One region of the Streptomyces sp. NPDC040589 genome, then DNA from elsewhere that is predicted to be linked to it. Evidence: riboswitches for the same ligand, from Rfam matches in the RefSeq annotation. Region 1 holds a riboswitch; the other holds the start of a gene.

Region 1 (8,178 bases):
TGCCCGACCGCGAAGGCGGCCGCGCCCAGTCCGATCACGACGACCGACGGGATCAGGACACCGACGACGACGCCGAGGAAGCCGGCGAAGGCGAGCAGCCGCCAGCGCAGCCGCGCCTTGTACTGCAGCAGCACCTCGCCCAGCAGCCACAGCGCGACGACGCCGAACGCGATGTAGAGGACCGCCCAGCCCATGTACGCCCCTCTCCCAGTCGCCGCTACGCAGTGTGTCGTATACCGGTGCGAACGGTCTAGGCCTGCGGTGGGTGGTGCAGGCCCAGGTTCTCGTAGATTTCCAGGGTCGCCGTGGAGTTGTTGAGCGTGATGAAGTGCAAGCCGGGCACTCCCTCGGCGAGCAGCCGCGCACAGAACTCCGTGGCGAATTCGATCCCAATGGAGCGTACAGCGGCCGGATCGTCTTTTGCTGTGAGGATCCGCTCTTTCAGGGCGTCCGGGAACACGGCATTGGTGAGGGACGGGATCCGTGCCAGCGACTTCACACTGGCGATCGGCATGATCTCGGGGATGATCGGGGTGTCGCAGCCGGCGGCCGCGACCCGGTCACGCAGCCGCAGGTAGTCCTCCGGCTGGAAGAACATCTGCGTGATCGCGTAGTCCGCGCCCGCGCGGCACTTGTCGACGAAGTGGCGGACGTCGGCGTCCCAGTCGCTGGAGCGCGGGTGCATCGCGGGGAAGGCGGCGACGCCCACGCAGAAGTCGCCGGACGCCTTGATCAGCTCGACCAGTTCGGCGGCGTAGGCGAGGCCGCGGGGGTGCGGCACCCAGTCGCCCATCGGGTCGCCGGGCGGGTCGCCGCGCAGGGCGAGCATGTTGCGGATCCCGGCGTCGGCGTACTGGCCGATGATGTTGCGCAGGTCGGCGACCGAGTGGTCGACGGCCGTGAGGTGCGCGATCGGGGTGAGGGTGGTGTCGGAGGCGATCGCCTCGGTCGCCTTGACCGTGCCCGCACGGGTGGAACCGCCCGCGCCGTAGGTCACGGACACGAAGTCGGGCGCCACCGCCTCGACCCGGCGCAGCGCGTTCCACAGGTTCCGCTCGCCCTTCGGGGTCTTGGGCGCGTAGAACTCGAACGAGTACGTCGTCTTGCCTGACGCGAGCATGTCGCGGACGGTGCGTGCGTGGTCCGACCTGATGGATGCGGTGCCGAGGGCCATACCGGCAGGTTAGCCAGGGGCGGTCGGTCCCCCAACCGGGCATCGATATTTGCCCGATTTGTGTACTTGTTGTCCACCCCTTGGACATCCGGCCGACCGGCGTACTACTTCTCCCGCAGCCTCTTCGCGAACTCGGCGGCCGCCGCGCCCGGGTCGTCTGCCTCGGTGATCGCCCGTACGACGACGACGCGCCGGGCGCCCGCTTCCAGGATCTGGTCGAGGTTGCCGAGGTCGATGCCGCCGATGGCGAACCAGGGGCGCTCGGTGCCGAGGGCGGCGGTGTACCGGACGAGGTCCAGGCCGGGGGCGTGGCGGCCGGGCTTGGTGGGGGTGGGCCAGCACGGGCCGGTGCAGAAGTAGTCCACGCCGTCCTGTGCGGCGGCCGCGGCGGCCTCGGACTCGGCGTGCGTGGACCGGCCGATCAGGACGTCGTCGCCGAGGATCGCGCGGGCTGCCGGGACCGGGAGGTCGCCCTGGCCGAGGTGCAGCACGTCGGAGCCGGCGGCGTGGGCGACGTCCGCGCGGTCGTTGACCGCGAGCAGCTTCCCGTGCCGGGCGCAGGCGTCGGCGAACACGGCCAGCTGCTCCAGCTCCTCGCCCGCCTCCATGCCCTTGTCCCGCAACTGCACGATGTCGACCCCACCGGCCAGCACGGCGTCGAGGAACTCCACGAGGTCGCCCTGCCGCTTGCGGGCGTCGGTGCAGAGGTAGACCCGGGCGTCGGCGAGCTGAGCCCGTGCGGTGGTTTCGGCGGTGTCGGGCATGCGTGTCCCCCTGGGTGTCGGTGGCGTACGGGTGCGGACACCCGTGCCGGTGGCGGTGGCGTACGGATACGAGACGTATCCGAGCCAAGTGCAGGGCGCCCGTGTCGGCGTCCGTGCCGGGCGGGCGGCCGAAGCGCCCTGGCGTACGGGACGCGACCAGGGCGCCGGAGCGCCCCGTGCCGGTGCCGGTAGGGCGGCTGCCAGGCCACTCCGCCGACGAGGTGCTGGGCGGCGGCCCGCCGTCGGTCGCTGCCCGCAGGGACCGACGGCAAGCCCCGGGCGGATCCCGAGTCTGTCACCCGGACCGGGCGGCAGCCCAGCCCCGGCGGTCTGCGGAGAGCCGCCCCGGGCCGGGCAGCCCACGGCCCCCGGTAGGGGTCCGGAACCGCCCGCCCCGGGGTGGCCCACGCCCCGAACCGGGCGCGAGCCACCCCGGGGCCGTGGCCCCACGGGCCGCGGCCCGCACTCCGGGCAGTTGTTCAGGTCCGGCCCCGCTCGCACGGCACCGGACGGTTGTTCCGTCGAGGTCGGTTCAGACCGCGAGCGCCTGGGCGCGGCGCTTCACCTCCGTGCCGCGATTCTCACTCAGTGCCTGCGCCGGGGTGCCGGGCAGGCTCGGGTCGGGGGTGAAGAGCCACTCCAGCATCTCCTCGTCCGTGAAGCCGTCGTCCCGCAGGAGGGTCAGGGTCCCGGACAGGCCCTTGACGACCTTGTCCCCGTCGATGAAGGCGGCGGGGACGTGCAGCGCGCGGTTCTCACCTCGGCGTACGGCGATGAGCTGGCCGTCCTTGACCAGCTGCCGCACACGCGTCACCTCGACACCGAACTGTTCGGCGATGTCGGGGAGGGTGAGCCAGGCGGGGACGAGAGCATCGATCTTTGCGTCAATCTCGGTCACGGAAACCAGCCTGCCATCCCCCACTGACAGTCGGAAGTCAGCCCGGCCCGCCCGGGCGGACAACGCGCTCCTCGACAGCTACGCCGTCGCCGCCTTCAGCGGCCTCGCCGGGTCCTCCAGCAGCACCGGATTCATCGCGGCGCCCGACTCGATCAGGCGACGTCCCTGCGCCAGGTCCCGGGGGCGGCCCACCGCCAGCAGCGCGACCAGGCGGTCGCCGCGGAGCCAGCAGACCGTCCAGGCCGGCCCGGCCGGGTCGCCCCGCCACAGGGTCGTGTCGGCGCCCGCGTGATGCCCGGCGTACTGCACGAACCGCCCGAACTGCTCGGACCAGAAGTACGGCACCGGGTCGTACACCGCCGGGGCCTCCCCCGAGGCCCGGCCGACGATGTTCAGGGCCACCGTGCGCGGCCCCTGGAGGGCGTTGTCCCAGTGGTGCACCAGCAGGCGCTCGCCGTACCGCCCCGAGGGGAAGGAGGCGCAGTCGCCGACCGCGTACACGTCCGGCACCGACGTACGCAGGTGCTGGTCGGACACGATCTCGCCCTGGGCACCGAGCTCCACTCCGGAGCCGGCCAGCCACGCCGTGGCGGGGCGGGCGCCGATGCCGACCACGACCGCGCCCGCCGGCAGCCGCGTGCCGTCGTCGAGGAGCACCGCCCCGGGCTCGACGCGCTCCACGCGCGCGTGCGTGCGCAGCACCGCCCCCGCGTCGGCGTACCAGCCGGCCATCGGGGCCGCGACCTCGGCGGGCAGTGCCCCGGCGAGCGGCCGTTCGGCGGCCTCCACGACGGTCACCGCGCAGCCCGCCTCGCGCGCGGCGGTGGCGAACTCCGCGCCGATCCAGCCCGCGCCGACGACCACGATGTCGTGCTTGCGGGCCAGCACGGGCCGCAGCCGCTCGGCGTCGTCCAGGGTGCGCAGCAGATGCACGCCCGGCACGCCCTCCGCGCCGGGCAGCCGGACCGGTTCGGCGCCGGTCGCGACGACGAGGGCGTCGTACGGCACGGGCCCGTCCTCGGTGTCCAGCTCGTGATCGCCGGGGCGCAGGCCCAGCACCTCGCAGCCGAGTCGAAGTTCGATGCCGAGGGCCTCGAAGTCGAGGTCGAAGGCGGAGCCCTCGGCCTTGCCGAGCAGGACGGCCTTGGACAACGGGGGCCGGTCGTACGGCTGGTGGGGTTCGGCGCCGATGAGGATCACGGTGCCGGTGAATCCCTGCTCCCGCAGGGCGACCGCGGTCTGCACACCGGCCATGCCCGCACCCGCCACGACCACGCGCCGCGGCGCTGACGGACCTGGTTCCTGTGTCTGCTCGCTCACCTGATCACCATAGACACCTGACGTTTCGTCAGTCAGTGCTCATGCGCAGTGACCTGCTCCACAATGCTCGTCCCGCTGCCCTGCTGGGACTCCCACTCCCACGTCTCCTCCAGCCGCACCCGCCCGTCGGGCAGCTCCACGACCGTCGACACACAGTGCCCGGAGGAGGTGGTTCCGTCCTGCTTGAGCTGTACGTACCGGAAGTCCAGCCTGTCGCCTTCCCGGGTACCCACGAGGTGGCCGCGTACGACGTCGCCGCCCGTGTACTCGGCCCAGATCTCGCCGTCCTTCTCGTGGTACGTGAACCGGGTGCGGGTCCCCACCTGGCCCGGCGCCTGGTCGGCGACCGGGGCGAGGAGAAGACCGTCGAGGGATCGGGCCATGGACGGAGGCTCCCTTACTGCGACATACGGCATCGGGCTAGGGTGGCCAACCTAGAGCACTCGCGGGAGCCCGGACGCACTGGGCTGAGAGGGAGGCTGGCGGCCTCCGACCGTACGAACCTGATCCGGGTCATGCCGGCGAAGGGAGGGGCTGGACGCCCATGTCGCGAACGTCAGACGTCCTCGTCATCGGGGGCGGCATCGTCGGCCTGGTCACCGCGTGGCGGGCCGCACAACGCGGGCTCGCCACGGCCGTGGTGGACCCCGAGCCGGGCGGCGGGGCCGCACAGGTGGCGGCCGGCATGCTGGCCGCCGTCACGGAACTGCACTACGGCGAGCAGACCCTGCTCGGGCTGAACCTCGCCTCCGCCCGGCGCTACCCGGACTTCGCCGCCGAGCTCACCGAGCTGACCGGCCACGACCTCGGCTATCGCCGCTGCGGCACGCTCGCCGTGGCCCTGGACGCCGACGACCGGGCCCACCTGCGTGAACTGCACGCCCTGCAGCAGCGGTCCGGCCTGGAGTCGCAGTGGCTGTCGGGGCGGGAGTGCCGTCGCCTGGAGCCGATGCTCGCGCCGGGCGTGCGCGGCGGGCTGCGGGTCGACGGCGACCACCAGATCGACCCGCGGCGGCTGTCCGGGGCGCTGGTGACGGCGTGCGAGCGGGCGGGGGTGGTCTTCCACCGGGCGTGGGCGGAGCGGCTCACCGTCGTACGGGACCGGGCCACGGGCGTCGTCACGGCCGACGGGACCGCGCTGGACGCGGGCCAGGTGGTGCTGGCCGGGGGCAGCCTCAGCGGGCGGCTCGCGGGCGTCCCCGGGGACGTGCTGCCGCCCGTGCGACCGGTGAAGGGGCAGGTCGTACGGCTGGCCATGCCCGAGCGGCACGGGCCCTTCCTGAGCCGGACGGTGCGCGCGGTCGTGCGCGGCAGCCATGTCTACCTGGTGCCGCGCGAGAGCGGCGAGCTGGTCATCGGGGCGACCAGCGAGGAGCTGGGCTGGGACACCACCGTGACCGCGGGCGGCGTGTACGAGCTGCTGCGCGACGCGCACGAGCTGGTCCCGGGCATCACCGAGCTGCCGTTCACGGAGACCCGGGCGGGACTGCGGCCCGGTTCCCCCGACAACGCGCCGCTGCTCGGCCCGACCGGACTGGAGGGCCTGCTGCTGGCCACGGGGCACTACCGCAACGGTGTCCTGCTCACGCCGGTGACCGGCGAGGCCATGGCGCACGTCCTGGCTACGGGCGAACTCCCCGAGGAGGCCCGTCCCTTCACCCCGAAGCGCTTCAGTACCGTCACCGCACTCACGGAGCAGCCCGTATGAACATCTCCGTCAACGGGGAGCCCCGCGACGTCCGGCCCGGCACGGCTCTCGACACCGTCGTGAGGTCGCTCACCGTCTCACCCTCCGGAGTGGCCGCCGCCCTCAACGAAACCGTCGTCCCGCGCGCACAGTGGCCGTCCACTCCCCTGGCAGAGGGGGACCGCGTGGAAGTCCTCACCGCCGTCCAAGGAGGCTGACCATGGCCGACGATCCGTTTGTCCTCGGTGGTACGTCCTTCACGTCCCGCCTGATCATGGGTACGGGCGGGGCGCCCAGCCTCGACGTGCTGGAGCGTTCGCTCGTCGCGTCCGGGACGGAGCTGACGACGGTCGCGATGCGCCGGGTGAACCCCTCGGTGCACGGTTCCGTGCTGTCCGTCCTGGACCGGCTCGGCATCCGGGTGCTGCCCAACACGGCGGGCTGTTTCACCGCCGGAGAGGCCGTCCTCACGGCCCGTCTCGCGCGTGAGGCCCTCGGCACCGACCTGGTCAAGCTGGAGGTCATCGCCGACGAGCGCACGCTGCTGCCGGATCCGATCGAGACGCTGGAGGCGGCCGAGACGCTGGTCGACGACGGGTTCACGGTGCTGCCGTACACCAATGACGACCCCGTGCTGGCCCGCAAGCTGGAGGACGCCGGCTGCGCGGCGATCATGCCGCTCGGCTCACCGATCGGTTCCGGGCTCGGCATCCGCAACCCGCACAACTTCCAGCTGATCGTCGAGCACGCGCGCGTGCCGGTGATCCTGGACGCCGGGGCGGGTACCGCGTCGGACGCGGCGCTGGCGATGGAGCTGGGCTGCGCGGGTGTGATGCTCGCCTCGGCGGTGACGCGGGCGCAGGAGCCGGTCCTGATGGCCGACGCGATGCGGCATGCCGTGGAGGCGGGGCGGCTGGCGTACCGGGCCGGGCGCATTCCGCGGCGGCATTTCGCGGAGGCGTCGTCTCCGACCGAGGGCGTGGCCGTACTGGATCCGGAGCGGCCCGCTTTCCGGTGAGCGGTGGCGGCGGGCCGGGACACACGTCACAGGTCAGCTGCAGTCCCGCCCCGAAAACAGCCGGGGCGGCGGGCTGTCGGTCGTGGCTCGTACACTCGCCTGCGTGGACACGACCCTTCAGGACCCCTTGGTCGGGCAGGTGCTCGACGGCCGGTATCGCATCGACGCGCGAATCGCCGTCGGCGGGATGGCGACGGTCTACCGGGCTGTGGACACCCGGCTGGACCGCGTTCTCGCGCTCAAGGTGATGCACCCCTCGCTCGCCGTCGACGGCTCGTTCGTCGAGCGGTTCATCCGCGAGGCGAAGTCCGTCGCCCGACTGGCCCATCCGAACGTGGTGCAGGTCTTCGACCAGGGCACCGACGGCAGTTACGTCTATCTCGCCATGGAGTACGTCGCGGGCTGCACCCTGCGGGACGTGCTGCGCGAGCGCGGGGCCCTGCAGCCGCGCGCCGCCCTGGACATCCTGGAGCCGGTGCTGGCCGCGCTGGGCGCCGCCCACCGCGCCGGATTCGTGCACCGGGACATGAAGCCCGAGAACGTCCTGATAGGGGACGACGGCCGGGTGAAGGTCGCCGACTTCGGACTCGTACGGGCCGTGGACACGGTGACGAACACCACAGGGACCGTGCTCGGCACGGTCGCGTACCTCGCGCCCGAGCAGATAGAGAACGGCACCGCGGACCCCCGCGTCGACGTGTACGCGTGCGGGGTGATGCTGTACGAGATGCTGACCGGCGACAAGCCGCACGACGGGGACTCCCCGGCCGTGATCCTTTACAAGCACCTGCACGAGGACGTCCCGCCGCCGTCGGCCGCCGTGCCCGGTCTGGCCTACGAGCTGGACGAGATGGTGGCCTCGGCGACCGCCCGCACCCCGGACGTCCGCCCGCACGACGCGGTGGCGCTGCTCGCGCAGGTCCGCGACGGGCGCGCCGGGCTGAGCGCGGAGCAGCTGGACGTGGTGCCGCCGCAGGCGCTCACCGCCGAGCACGACGGCGCCGACGACCGTACGAGCGTGATCCCGCGCGCGCTCGCCATGGTGCGCCCGCTGCCGGTCAACGAGGACGACGAGACGTCCGAGGCGGCGCTCAACCGCACCAGCCGTTTCGAGTCCCCGCCGCCCCCGCCGTCCCGGCGCCGCCCGGGGTCCCGGCGCGGCCCGCTGGCGATCGTCGTCGCCGTTCTGCTCGTACTGGGCCTCGGCGCCGGCATCTGGTACATCAACTCGGGCCAGTTCACCGAGGTCCCCCCGCTGCTGGCCAAGACCCAGTCCCAGGCCGAGAGCCGGCTGGAGGACGCCGGGCTGGATCTCGG
Region 2 (8,178 bases), on a different contig from region 1:
CTCTCGCAGCACTACTTCGCGCGGTACGCGCACGAGCCGGAGCAGTGGACCGATATTCCGGCCGGTGCCCGGGGGAAGCTGCGGGAGGCGTTGCTGCCCGAGCTGATGAGCGTCGTGCGGCATCTGTCGACCGACCAGGGCACCACGCGCAAGACGCTGTGGCGGCTGTTCGACGGGACGCTCGTCGAGTCCGTGCTGATGCGGTACCCGGACCGGGTGACCATGTGCATCAGCTCGCAGGCGGGATGCGGGATGAACTGCCCGTTCTGCGCGACCGGGCAGGCGGGTCTGGACCGGAATCTGTCCACCGCCGAGATCGTGCACCAGATCGTGGACGGCATGCGGGCCCTCAGGGACGGCGAGGTCCCCGGCGGTCCGGCGCGGCTCAGCAACATCGTGTTCATGGGCATGGGCGAGCCGCTCGCGAACTACAACCGGGTCATCGGTTCCATCCGGCGGCTCACCGACCCCGAGCCCGACGGGGTGGGGCTCTCCCAGCGCGGGATCACCGTCTCGACGGTCGGTCTCGTCCCGGCGATCCACCGGTTCGCCGACGAGGGCTTCAAATGCCGGCTGGCCATCTCGCTGCACGCGCCCGACGACGAGCTGCGCGACACCCTCGTCCCCGTCAACACACGGTGGAAGGTCCGGGAGGTGCTGGACGCCGGGTTCGAGTACAGCGCCAAGTCCGGGCGGCGGCTGTCCATCGAGTACGCCCTGATCCGGGACATCAACGACCAGGCCTGGCGTGGTGACCGGCTCGGGCGGCTGCTCAAGGGCAAGCCGGTGCATGTGAATCTGATTCCGCTGAACCCGACGCCCGGGTCGAAGTGGACGGCCTCACGGCCCGAGGACGAGAAGGCGTTCGTGGAGGCCATCGCCGCCCATGGTGTGCCGGTGACGGTCCGGGACACCCGTGGACAGGAGATCGACGGGGCGTGTGGTCAGCTCGCGGCCACCGAACGGTAGTCTGACCGGCGTAAGAACATCTGCATATCCGACACCTGCATATTCCGACAGGGGAGCGCCACAGCGCTGAGAGTGCGGCACACGGCCGCAGACCCTCCGAACCTGGCCCAGGTCATTCTGGGTAGGGAGATCGGTCATCACTCGAGCTGTTGCGCCCTGCCCGGGATCCCCTGAGTTCCCGGGCGGGGCCGCGTCTTCTCCTGGTCATCCAGGAGGAATCCAGTGAGTAACAAGAGCAAGCGGCTGACGGCTGTGGTCGTCGGGCTCGGCATGGTCGGCACGCTCGCCGCCTGCGGGTCGTCCGACGGCGGCCAGGGGTCCGGCGACTCCAAGACCGTGACCCTCGTCAGCCATGACTCGTGGGCCGCGTCCAAGGGCGTCATCGCCGCCTTCGAGAAGCAGTCCGGCTACAAGGTCGACGTCCTGGAGGACGGCGACGCCGGGCAGGCCGTGAACAAGGCGATCCTGACCAAGGACAACCCGCAGGGCGACGTCTTCTTCGGCGTCGACAACACCCTGCTGTCCCGTGCCCTCGACAACGGCCTGTTCCAGCCGTACGAGGCGAAGGGGGCAGAGCAGGTCAAGGCCGAGTACCGGGCCGACCAGGACCAGCACCGGGTCACGCCCGTCGACACCGGCGACATCTGCGTCAACTACGACAAGAAGTACTTCGCCGACCACAAGCTGGAGCCGCCGAAGAGCTTCGACGACCTGGTCGAGCCCCGGTACAAGAACCTGCTCGTGACCGAGAACGCCTCCGCTTCCTCGCCCGGCCTCGGTTTCCTGCTCGGCACCGCCGCGAAGTACGGCGACGAGGGCTGGCAGGGCTACTGGAAGAAGCTCAAGGCCAATGGCGTGAAGGTCGTCGACGGCTGGGAGCAGGCCTACAACGAGGAGTTCTCCGGCTCGGCCGGCGGCAAGAAGGCCAAGGGCGAGAGGCCGCTCGTCGTGTCGTACGCCTCCTCGCCGCCCGCCGAGGTCATCTTCGCCGACCCCAAGCCGGGCACGGCACCGACCGGGGTCGCCGAGGGCACCTGCTTCCGGCAGGTCGAGTACGCCGGGCTGCTGAGCAACGCGAAGAACACCAAGGGCGGCAAGGCGTTCCTCGACTTCCTGCTCACCAAGAAGTTCCAGGAGGACATGCCGCTCAACATGTTCGTGTACCCGGTGCGCGAGGGCGCCCAGGTGCCGCCGGAGTTCGTGAAGTTCGGGCCGCAGGCGAAGGATCCCGAGACCCTGGACCCGGCGAAGATCGCCGACCACCGTGACCAGTGGGTCAAGTCGTGGACCTCACTCGTACTGAAGTAGCCGTCCGCGAGGACCGTCGCGGGAGCGCGGCGCGGTTCGGGCTCATCGCCCTGCCCGTCGCGTTCTTCGCGGCGTTCTTCGCCTACCCCGTCGCCGCGATCGTCGCGCGCGGCCTGAAGGTCGACGGGGCCTGGCGGTTCGGGCGGATCGGGGAGGTGCTGGCGCAGTCCGACGTCCGGCACGTCCTGTGGTTCACCACCTGGCAGGCGTTCGTCTCCACCGCGCTCACCCTGCTGATCGCGCTCCCCGGCGCGTATGTCTTCGCGCGCTTCGACTTCCGGGGCAAGCAGGTCCTGCGGGCGGTCGTGACCGTCCCGTTCGTGCTGCCGACGGTCGTCGTCGGTACGGCGTTCCTGGCGCTGGTCGGGCGGGGCGGGCTGCTCGACGAGCTGTGGGGCGTACGGCTGGACACCACCGTGTGGGCGATCCTGCTCGCGCACGTCTTCTTCAACTACGCGGTCGTCGTACGGACCGTCGGCGGGCTCTGGGCGCAGCTGGACCCGCGGCAGGAGGAGGCCGCGCGGATGCTCGGGGCGTCGCCCTGGAAGGCCTGGCGGCAGGTGACGCTGCCGGCGCTCGGGCCCGCGGTGGCCGCCGCCGCGCTCATGGTCTTCCTGTTCACCTTCACCTCCTTCGGTGTCGTCCAGATCCTCGGCGGGCCCACCTTCTCGACCCTGGAGGTGGAGATCTACCGGCAGACGTCGGAGATCTTCGACCTGTCCACGGCGGCCGTGCTGACGCTGATCCAGTTCGTCGCCGTGGGCGCGATCCTCGCCCTGCACGCCTGGACCGTACGGCGGCGGGAGACCGCGCTGCGGCTGGTGGACGCGTCGGTGACGGCGCGCCGGCCGCGCGGCGCCGGGCAGTGGGCGCTGCTGGGCGGGGTGCTTCTCACGGTCGTCGTATTGCTTCTGCTGCCGCTCGCCGTGCTGGTCCAGCGGTCCCTGGACGCGCCCGGCTTCGGCTACTACCGCGCGCTGACCAGGGCGGACGGCGGGATCTTCCTGGTGGCGCCGATCGAGGCGATCGGCAACTCGCTGGAGTACGCCGTCGCCGCCACCGTGATCGCCGTGGTGATCGGGGGACTCGCCGCCGTCGCGCTCACCCGCCGGGACGCCGGGCGGTTCGTGCGCGGCTTCGACGCGCTGCTGATGCTGCCGCTCGGGGTGTCGGCCGTGACCGTCGGCTTCGGGTTCCTGATCGCCCTCGACGAGCCGCCGCTGGACCTGAGGTCCTCGTGGATCCTGGTGCCGCTCGCGCAGGCGCTGGTCGGGGTGCCGTTCGTCGTCCGGACCATGCTGCCCGTGCTGCGGGCGGTGGACGCGCGGCTGCGGGAGGCGGCCTCGGTGCTCGGAGCCTCGCCCTGGCGGGTGTGGCGGGAGGTGGACCTGCCGATGGTGCGACGGGCGCTGCTGATCGCGGCCGGGTTCGCCTTCGCGGTGTCGCTCGGGGAGTTCGGGGCGACGGTATTCATCGCGCGGCCCGACAACCCGACGCTGCCGGTGGCCGTGGCGCGGCTGCTGGGACGGCCCGGGGACCTCAACTACGGCCAGGCGATGGCCCTTTCGACGATTCTGATGGTGGTGTGCGCCGTGGCCCTGCTGGTGCTGGAGAGGCTCAGGACCGCCGACCGGACAGGGGAGTTCTGATGCTGCTGGCTCTGCGGGGCGCGACGGTCCGTTTCGGCGGGCGGGCCGTGCTGGACGCCGTCGATCTGGAGGTCGCCGAGCACGAGATCGTGTGCGTGCTCGGGCCCAGCGGCAGCGGCAAGTCGACCCTGCTGCGGGCCGTGGCCGGGCTGCAGCCGCTCGACTCCGGGCGGGTGTCGCTGGACGGGCGCGACCAGGCCGGCGTGCCCGCGCACCGGCGCGGGGTCGGGCTGATGTTCCAGGACCACCAGCTGTTCCCGCAGCGGGACGTGGGCGGCAACGTCGCCTTCGGGCTACGGATGCGCGGGGTGTCGAAGCGGCAACAGGCCGATCACGTACAGGAGTTGCTGGACCTCGTCGGACTGCCGGGCGCGGCCCGCCGGGCCGTCGCCGCGCTGTCCGGCGGGGAGCAGCAGCGGGTGGCGCTGGCCCGGGCCCTCGCGCCGAGTCCCAGGCTGCTGATGCTGGACGAGCCGCTGGGCCAGCTCGACCGGTCGCTGAGGGAGCGGCTGGTCGTGGAACTGCGCGAGCTGTTCGGCCGGTTGGGCACGACCGTGCTCGCCGTGACGCACGACCAGGGGGAGGCCTTCGCGCTGGCCGACCGGGTCGTGGTGATGCGGGACGGGCGGATCGCCCAGTCCGGTACGCCGCTTCAGGTGTGGCAGCGGCCGGCCGACGCGTTCGTGGCCCGTTTCCTCGGCTTCGAGAACGTCGTCGAGGCGACGGTGGGCGCGGAGGCCGCGGACACGCCGTGGGGCAAGGTGCCGGTGCCGGAGGGAGCCCCGCAGGGCACGCGGACCCTCCTGGCGCGGCCCGCCGGCGTACGTCTGGTGCCCGTCGGCGAGGGCCTGCGCTGCACGGTGACCGCCCGCACCTTCAAGGGCACCCATGTCGCCGTCCACCTCCAGCCGGAGGACGCCCCGCGCCTGGAGGCGGCGTGCGCGCTGCGGGCGGCGCCGGAGGTCGGGGACGAGGTCGGAGTGGAGTTCGACGCGGCGGAAATCGCCGTGCTCGACTGATCGTCGCCCGCTTATGGTGCGGGCATGACGCTCCTCGAGCACGACCGCTACTGCGATGAAATCGCCCACCAGGTCGGCCTGTTGAGGTCGGTGGTGACCTCCGGGGCCGACCTGTCCGCCACTGTGCCGACCTGCCCGGACTGGTCGCTGGAGGAGCTGGTCCGGCATACGGGCGGCGCCCTGCGCTGGGTGGAGCTCATGGTGCGGACCCGGGCCCGGGAGGAGGTGCCCGAGGAGGAGGTGCCGGGTGGCGAAGGGCCCGAGATCCGGGGTGACGCCGCCGCGCTGGACGCGTGGCTGGGGGAGGCGGGCGAGCAGGTCGTCGCCGCGCTGCGGGAGGCCGGGCCGGACGCGAAGGTGTGGGGCTGGGCGGGGATCCTCAACGCCGGGTTCTGGGCCCGCCGGATGGCGCACGAGATCACCGTGCACCGCGCGGACGCGACACTCGCCGCCGGACTGCCCTACGAGGTCGCGCCCGACATCGCCGCCGACGCGATCGACGAGTGGCTGCAGATCGTGGAGTACGCGCAGCGGACGGACCCGCACGACGAGGCGGTGAGGGAACTGCGCGGCCCGGGCCGCAGCATCCACCTGCACGCCACCGACACCGGGCCGGAGGTGAACGCCGAGCGAGGCGAGACGGGGGTCCCCTCGCCCGAAGGGTGGGGGAGGCTGATCGCGCTCACCGAGGACGGCGTCACCTGGCGCCGGGGCCACGAGAAGGCCACGGTCGCCCTGCGCGGACCGCTCACCTCCGTCCTGCTCGCGTTCTACCGGCGGCTGCCACTGGACGCTCCGGAGCTGGAGGTGCTGGGAGAGCGGGAGTTGCTGGAGTTCTGGCTGGAGCGGGCGACGTTCGGATAGGGCAGTGGCCCGCCCCCGCGAAGGGGACGGGCCACCACCGTGCGTGGAGTGCGTCGGGCGTCAGCTGTCGCTGTTCGCCCCACGACGGCGCATGCCGAAGAACACCGCGCCACCACCGACGACGACCAGGGCCGCCGCGATGCCGGCGATGATGCCGGTGTTGGAGTTGGCGCCGGTCTCGGCGAGGTTGGAGTCACCGGCCGGGCCGGGCGCGTTGCCCGCCGGCGTGGTGCTCTCGCTCTCCGACGGCGTCGGAGCCGGGGTGTCGGTCTCCTCGGCCGGCTTCGAGGGGGAGGCCGACGGGGTCGGCGTGGCCGGGGGAGTCGAAGCCGGGGGCTCCTCCTCCTTCTTCTTGCAGGCCGTGGCCGGGGTGACGAGGTTCGGCTTGATGTCCTCGTCGACGTACGGAGCGGCCTTCACGTGGATGCGGTACTCCGCGTTCGGCTTCCAGTCCTCGGCGAAGGTGATGGTGGTCCCTTCGCGCGAGCCCTTGACCTCCTGCTCGCCGACCTTCTGCGCGTCGGCGCCGTTGTTCTGCAGGTACACGGTGACGGTCGCCTTGATGCCGGCGGGGTCCACGTCGGTGACGGTGATGACGCCCTTGTCGCCGTCACACTTCGCCTCGGCGGAGAACTCGTTGATGTTGCAGGCGAGCGCGTTGCCGGCGGTGCCGAGGGCGAGCGCGGCCGAGGCGGAGACGACACCGAGGATGCGCACGGCACGTGCGCGACGGGATACGGACAGAACTGCCACGTTTGTCCTTTACAGGATGCGTATAAGCGGGGGGTTGAGGCAGTGGTGACGGAACATCAGCACTACCGGGAGACTCACAGGTTTATAAGCGCCGCATAAGTAGTGTCAACGCATATGCAGCTTGCAAGCACTTGCTTTGCCTGCTTATTAACCGCCGAGGCGTTTCAACGCCTCGGGCGCCTCCTCGATCCGCTCGACCAGCGCGATCCGCGCCGCCATCGAACGCCCCCTGGCCAGCGACTGGAGCAGCGGCCACGTCGGCAGCTTCTCCGTCCAGTGCGCGCGGTTCACGAGGACCATGGGCGTGGGCTCGCCGCGCGACTCGTAGTAGTTCGGCGTCGCGTTGTCGAAGATCTCCTGTACGGTGCCGGCGGCTCCCGGCAGGAACACCACGCCCGCCGTCGACCGGGCCAGCAGGCCGTCCTCGCGGGTGGCGTTGGCGAAGTACTTGGCGATGTGCGAGGCGAACGCGTTCGGCGGCTCGTGGCCGTAGAACCAGGTCGGGATGCCGACGGAGCGTCCGCCCTGCGGCCAGCGGGCGCGTATCTCGAAGGCCGCCGCCGCCCACTCGGTGATCGACGGTGTGAAGCGCGGGGCCTTGCCGAGCAGTTCCAGCGACTCGGTGAGCATCTCGTCGTCGAACGGGGCCGCGTACGCGCCGAGGTTCGCCGCCTCCATCGCGCCCGGGCCGCCGCCGGTGGCGACCGTGAGACCGGCGCGGGCCAGTTCGCGGCCGAGCCGCGCCGCCCCCGCGTACTCCTCGGTGCCCCGGGCCATCGCGTGGCCGCCCATCACCCCCACGACCCGGGCGCCGGACAGGAGTTCGTCGAGCGCGTCCGAGACGGAGTCGTCGTGGACCGCGCGCAGCATGGACGCGTAGATGTCCCGGTCGGCCTTCGTGCGCTGGAACCAGGCGTAGGCGCGGGCGTCGGGCGTGGCCTCGTAGCCGTCCGGCAGCGACGCGAAGAGCTCGTCCGGCGAGTAGACCAGGCCGCGGTACGGGTCGAAGGGCAGATCCGGGACGGGCGGGAAGACCAGGGCGCCGTCGCCGCGTATCTTGGCGGCCGCGTCCTCGCGCATCGCGCAGCCGAGGAAGACCGCGCCCGCCGTGTCCGTGGTGAGCAGTTCGCGCGTACGGTCCGTCAGGTCGACGGCCTGGACGCGGTGACCGGCGAGTGTGCCGCGCGCCGCGACGGCCGCGTCGAACTCCTCGAGCGTCTCGATCTCACGGTCGTCATGGTGGGCCGCATGGGCGGGCATCGTCTGCACCCGCCCATGCTGGCACAGCGGGTCTCAGCCCTGGACGGCCGCCGGGTCCATCCACACGACCTCGAAGGTGTGGCCGTCCGGGTCGTCGAAGGCGCGGCCGTACATGAAACCGTGGTCCTGGGTCTCGCCGGAGACGGAGCCACCGGCCGCGACCGCCTTCTCCACGAGCTCGTCGACCTTCTCGCGGCTCTCCGAACTCAGCGCGATCAGCACCTCGCTGGTCGTCTTCGAGTCCGCGATCTCCTTCTTCGTGAACTGGCGGTACTTCTCCTCGGTGTGCACCATCACGACGATGGTCTCGCTGATCACAACCGAGGCGGTGGTGTCGTCGCTGAACTGCTCGTTGA

What was found. A riboswitch is a leader RNA that binds a small molecule or an ion and turns the genes downstream of it on or off. The one in region 1 is predicted to bind thiamine pyrophosphate.
Region 2: linked by a shared signal. The riboswitch ahead of ACZ58V_RS00500 (thiamine ABC transporter substrate-binding protein) and the one ahead of thiO (glycine oxidase ThiO) in region 1 are both predicted to bind thiamine pyrophosphate.

What each region holds. Positions count from the first base shown of each region.
Region 1 is NZ_JBVIWP010000006.1:437,750-445,927, forward strand. It holds gene ACZ58V_RS27900 (SCO2102 family sporulation regulator) at 1-194, opposite strand, end outside; gene metF (methylenetetrahydrofolate reductase [NAD(P)H]) at 251-1,174, opposite strand; gene thiE (thiamine phosphate synthase) at 1,279-1,938, opposite strand; gene ACZ58V_RS27915 (Rv2175c family DNA-binding protein) at 2,471-2,836, opposite strand; gene ACZ58V_RS27920 (NAD(P)/FAD-dependent oxidoreductase) at 2,915-4,156, opposite strand; gene ACZ58V_RS27925 (avidin-fold protein) at 4,189-4,539, opposite strand; TPP riboswitch at 4,592-4,703, shown strand; gene thiO (glycine oxidase ThiO) at 4,701-5,864, shown strand; gene thiS (sulfur carrier protein ThiS) at 5,861-6,061, shown strand; gene ACZ58V_RS27940 (thiazole synthase) at 6,064-6,861, shown strand; gene pknB (Stk1 family PASTA domain-containing Ser/Thr kinase) at 6,965-8,178, shown strand, end outside.
Region 2 is NZ_JBVIWP010000001.1:119,781-127,958, reverse strand. It holds gene rlmN (dual-specificity RNA methyltransferase RlmN) at 1-969, shown strand, start outside; TPP riboswitch at 1,009-1,115, shown strand; gene ACZ58V_RS00500 (thiamine ABC transporter substrate-binding protein) at 1,240-2,277, shown strand; gene ACZ58V_RS00495 (ABC transporter permease) at 2,253-3,926, shown strand; gene ACZ58V_RS00490 (ABC transporter ATP-binding protein) at 3,926-4,945, shown strand; gene ACZ58V_RS00485 (maleylpyruvate isomerase family mycothiol-dependent enzyme) at 4,970-5,809, shown strand; gene ACZ58V_RS00480 (LAETG motif-containing sortase-dependent surface protein) at 5,870-6,553, opposite strand; gene ACZ58V_RS00475 (LOG family protein) at 6,710-7,831, opposite strand; gene ACZ58V_RS00470 (VOC family protein) at 7,856-8,178, opposite strand, start outside.